DNA from 2 places in the Paenibacillus sp. JT22N12 genome. Region 2 is predicted to be linked to the other one. Evidence: riboswitches for the same ligand, from Rfam matches in the RefSeq annotation. Region 2 holds a riboswitch; the other holds the start of a gene.
What was found. A riboswitch is a leader RNA that binds a small molecule or an ion and turns the genes downstream of it on or off. The one in region 2 is predicted to bind cyclic di-AMP.

Region 1 (2,193 bases), on a different contig from region 2:
AGAGCGAGGCCGCCAATCAAGCTATTATGCATTTGCTGGAGGAGCGGAAGGTATCATCGGCAACGATTATGCCGCCTGCCTCGGCCTTTGAGCAGGCGGCATCGTGGTGCCGTAAGCAGAAGGCAGGGAATATCGGGCTGCATCTGACGCTAACAAGCGAGATCGCCGCTTTGCCCTGGAAAAGCCTGACCGGCGATCCGTCGCTGGAGGGCCCGGACGGGCGCATGCACGCCACCATCGAAGCCTTCGAACGGCAGTCCGATCCGAAGGCGGTTGTACGGGAAATGCAGGCGCAGTTCGAGGCGGTGAAGCAGGCAGGTCTGACGGTCTCCCATGCGGATAATCATATGGGAAGTCTCTATGGGCTGGCGACAGGCAGAAGCTATCTGCCGCAGGTGCTGTGGCAGTGCTCCCGGCGCGGCCTGCCATTCCGTCTGTTCCGCTGGATCGATCCCCGGGACAAGTTTCTGGCGTCTATTCGGGGGGCGGAGCAGGCGCTGCGCAAGGTGGTCCATCTTGCGGATACGCTCGGCGTGCCGATACCGGATTATCTGCTGAGCCATACGTATGGCGTGGAAGAAGGGGAAACCTATGAGAGCTTCAAGCAAATGATGCTGGCAAAGCTCTACGATCTTCCCGAGGGAATCTGCGAGACTTATATTCATCCGGCAGCCGAGGACGAGCGTATGAGCGCCCTTGTTCCATCCTGGGAGAAGCGGGTATGGGAATACAAGCTGATGCAGGGTGATGATTTCGCTTATGCGCTGAGGGATGCCAAGGTTGCCCTGGCGACTTACGATGATGTGCGCAAGTACAGAAAAAAGCCAAGGCTCAAATCCGCGGCTGTGCTGTTGAGATCGCTTTTGACCAGACAAAAATAATGGGCAGGAAACATAATAGGTCATAAATGAAGATATCCTGCGAAAAAGGTTGGTAGGAAGAGGATAGGATCTATGTAAGCGTTTATATCGCTATATAGGGTAATGAGCTAAAATATTCTCCAGTTTCCGTTGCTGTACAACAAATAAGTGAAGGAGTAATATTCAGTAAGTGAAGCAGCAAGTCGTGGAAAAGAGTTTCAATTTCATAAAAATCCTTAATCGCTGAGTTCTGAAACAGAAACGGGGGAACCATGGAGGCAGATGCAGTTGATCTGGTCTCAGGGGTGAATCACCTGGCGCAAGCCAAGGTGTAGGGCGACTCTCGCGCCCGAATCCGACAGCTAACCTCGTAAGCGTACGGAAGAGGAATTATCGTTGTTTTAACCATGTTCAATTATGGATAAAGCCGGGAAAGCTCCTAACTTTCTGCGGCTTTTTTTATGCTTGAAATAAGGGATAGGATCATTTGCTTCACAACAAAATGCAGCTAAAAGGGGAAGTCACAGTGGTAGGCAGATTCAAACGGTTATTAATCGGACGTCCAATGAAAAGTGCGGAAATTGAAGGGGAAAAGCTGACCAAACTTAAAGCGCTTGCGGTATTGTCCTCGGATGCGCTCTCTTCAGTCGCTTACGGGACGGAACAAATTCTGATCGTTCTGATGGCTGCGGGCTTCGCGGCGGTATGGTATTCCATCCCCATCTCGCTTGCTGTGCTGGGTCTTCTCCTGATTCTGATTTTGTCTTACAGGCAAACGATCTTCGCTTATCCCGCCGGAGGCGGGGCTTATGTAGTAGCCAAGGACAATCTGGGCGTCCGCACCGGACTGCTGGCCGGAGGCTCGCTGCTTGTCGATTACATTCTTACTGTCGCCGTCAGCACATCCGCCGGGACTGATGCCATTACATCGGCTTTTCCGTCCCTGCATGATCACCGCGTACTGATTGCACTCATCATGATTTTGTTCTTGACCATTATCAGCCTGCGCGGAATTACGGAATCCGCGTCCGTGCTTGCCATGCCCGTTTATTTGTTTGTCTTCGCGATTTTCGCACTCATTATTTCGGGAATCATCAAGTATGCGCTCGGAGGCGTTGACGCGCATCCTCCGGAAATCGGCGCCGCTGTATCGAATATCAGTCTTTTCCTGCTTCTGAAGGCCTTCAGCTCCGGCTGTTCCGCGCTCACCGGCGTGGAGGCGGTGTCCAACGCCATACCGAACTTCAAGCAGCCAGCCAATCGCAATGCCGCCGCCACACTGATCATGATGGGCGCCATTCTGGGCGCCATGTTTGTGGGAATCAGCCTTCTC
Region 2 (2,193 bases):
AGATCCAGCTTGCGCGGCAGAAGAAGATGCCCATTTCGATTCATAACCGGGAGGCGCATGAGGACGTGCTTCATATACTGAAAGAGGAGAATGCCAAAGATGTGGGCGGAGTCATGCACTGCTTCTCAGGCAGCTGGGAGACGGCGAAACAATGCCTCGACATGAATTTCTATATTTCGTTCGGTGGACCGCTCACATTCAAGAACGCGCGTGTTCCCAAAGAGGTGCTTGCACAGGTCCCGCTTGACCGTATTTTGATCGAGACCGATGCTCCTTATTTAGCTCCCCACCCCTACAGGGGGAAACGAAACGAGCCCGCTTTTGTCCGTCTTGTAGCAGAAACGGTTGCCGAAATTAGAGGGAAATCTGTAGAAGAAATCTCGAAAATTACGACAGAGAATGCTCAGAATTGTTTTGCTTTTAAAGAAAAAGGGCTATAAGAGGCAGCAATCAAGACATTTCGAGTGAAAAAACTAATTTTGAGTCAGTAAATTGGCAGTTTTTCACGTGATTTTCCTTAAAATTCGTTAAAATCGCGATTAATCTCTTCTTTACAATGAGCAGCAAAAGGCGGTATCATTCATCTCAGAGCTTCAAAACTTGCATTCCTTTTCCAAAATATCGCTTAATCTCCGAAGTCGGAGAGCGGGGGAACCAAACATTGATACACTTCGTATCGGACGAAGGGCAGTAAATGTTGAATTCTTCTTGGGGTGAATTTTATGGAAGCATGTGGTAGACATGCCAGCCATGAATAGGGCGACTCTCTCGCCCGAATCCGACAGCTAACCTCGCCAGCGTAATAGTGTTATAAGAGAGATCAACCTCGTGCATTTAATCCATGTCCCGTCGTCATCTGGGAAGCCACGAAACAGATCCTCTGTCGTCGTCGGCTTCTTTTATTTTGAATATTGCGTAAAAAGACGACATAGGGTTTAGCATGGAGGTCGAGGTTGGAAATGAGGAGTGGCGTGCAATCACGCCAACAAAAACAATAGAACCGTCAAAGGCAATCATGTAACTAGGCGGCGGGGCTATGAAGGAGGACCGAAGAAGTGGGCGCACTCCAGCTTAAGGATACCCATGGTAAACGATCATCCAGCATGTCTTTCGCATTGCGATGGAAGCATGAGAACGTGCGTTTAATATTACTGAGCGCTCTGATCTCAATCGCTATGACTTTCATGTTTCTGGTGTTGTTGTACGGAACGGCTGACAAGCACGTCTCCGTAGTAGTGAACGGACAAGAAACCATTGTTTCGACAAAACAATGGGTCCTTCAACGCCTACTGGATGAACAAGCCATCACGATAGGGCAGTATGACAAGGTGTCCTTACCTCTTAACGGGGGAATAAAGGACGGCGACCGCATCGTCATTGACCAAGCGGTACCGGTCCATGTGAAGGCAGACGGCAAGGTAAGAACGTTGTACACGACAGAAAGAACGGTTAAGGCAGTGATCGATCAAGCGGATATACTGATACGCAATCAAGATAAAGTATGGCCTGCCCTGGAGGACAGAGTGAAGTCCAACATGAGTGTAACGGTCACACGGATCGAGAAGAAAATGTCTGAGAAAGCTTACACTGTTCCCTTTTCGGTCGTGAAGAAGGAAGACCCCAAGCTCGAGCAGGGCAAACTGAAGCTTATTCAGAACGGCAATGAAGGCAAAGTAGTCAAACAGTTTGAGAACGTATATGCGGATGGGGTGCTTGTGTCCCAGATTATGGTTACCAAGCTGACGAAAGCGGAGTCGGTCGATAAAGTGGTGGCTGTCGGTACCAAGAAACCGGAAACGAATGTAGTTACGCTCTCGGCGAAGGCGGGCTCTTCTACAGTAACGACCAAGCGGGGCGACAAGCTGAAGCCTAAACAGATTTTGAAGAATGTAACGCTGACCGCTTACGCTGCGGGCGTTTCATCAACGGGCAAGTCAAAGAGTCATCCGCAATATGGGATAACGGCATCAGGTGCGACGGTTCAAGAGGGAAGAACTATCGCGGTTGACCCGAAGGTTATTCCCATCGGCTGGTGGGTCTACATTGAGGGTATCGGTTTCCGCAGAGCGGAAGATACGGGCAGTGCCGTCAAAGGCAAAAAAATCGATGTTTATTTTGAAAGTGAGTCTTATGCTGAGAAGTTTGGTCTCAAACGAGGATACACAGTTTATGTGCTCGGGCCGAATAAGCCGG

Region 1: it holds a riboswitch for cyclic di-AMP, as region 2 does, so the genes downstream of both, AC0YOA_RS35250 (APC family permease) here and AC0YOA_RS35705 (ubiquitin-like domain-containing protein) in region 2, are expected to answer to the same signal.

The regions. Positions count from the first base shown of each region.
Region 1 is NZ_JBWDNU010000019.1:62,611-64,803, reverse strand. Features, by position in the region: gene AC0YOA_RS35255 (polysaccharide deacetylase family protein) at 1-881, shown strand, start outside; cyclic di-AMP (ydaO/yuaA leader) riboswitch at 1,092-1,252, shown strand; gene AC0YOA_RS35250 (APC family permease) at 1,387-2,193, shown strand, end outside.
Region 2 is NZ_JBWDNU010000020.1:58,552-60,744, reverse strand. Features, by position in the region: gene AC0YOA_RS35710 (TatD family hydrolase) at 1-440, shown strand, start outside; cyclic di-AMP (ydaO/yuaA leader) riboswitch at 613-815, shown strand; gene AC0YOA_RS35705 (ubiquitin-like domain-containing protein) at 1,056-2,193, shown strand, end outside.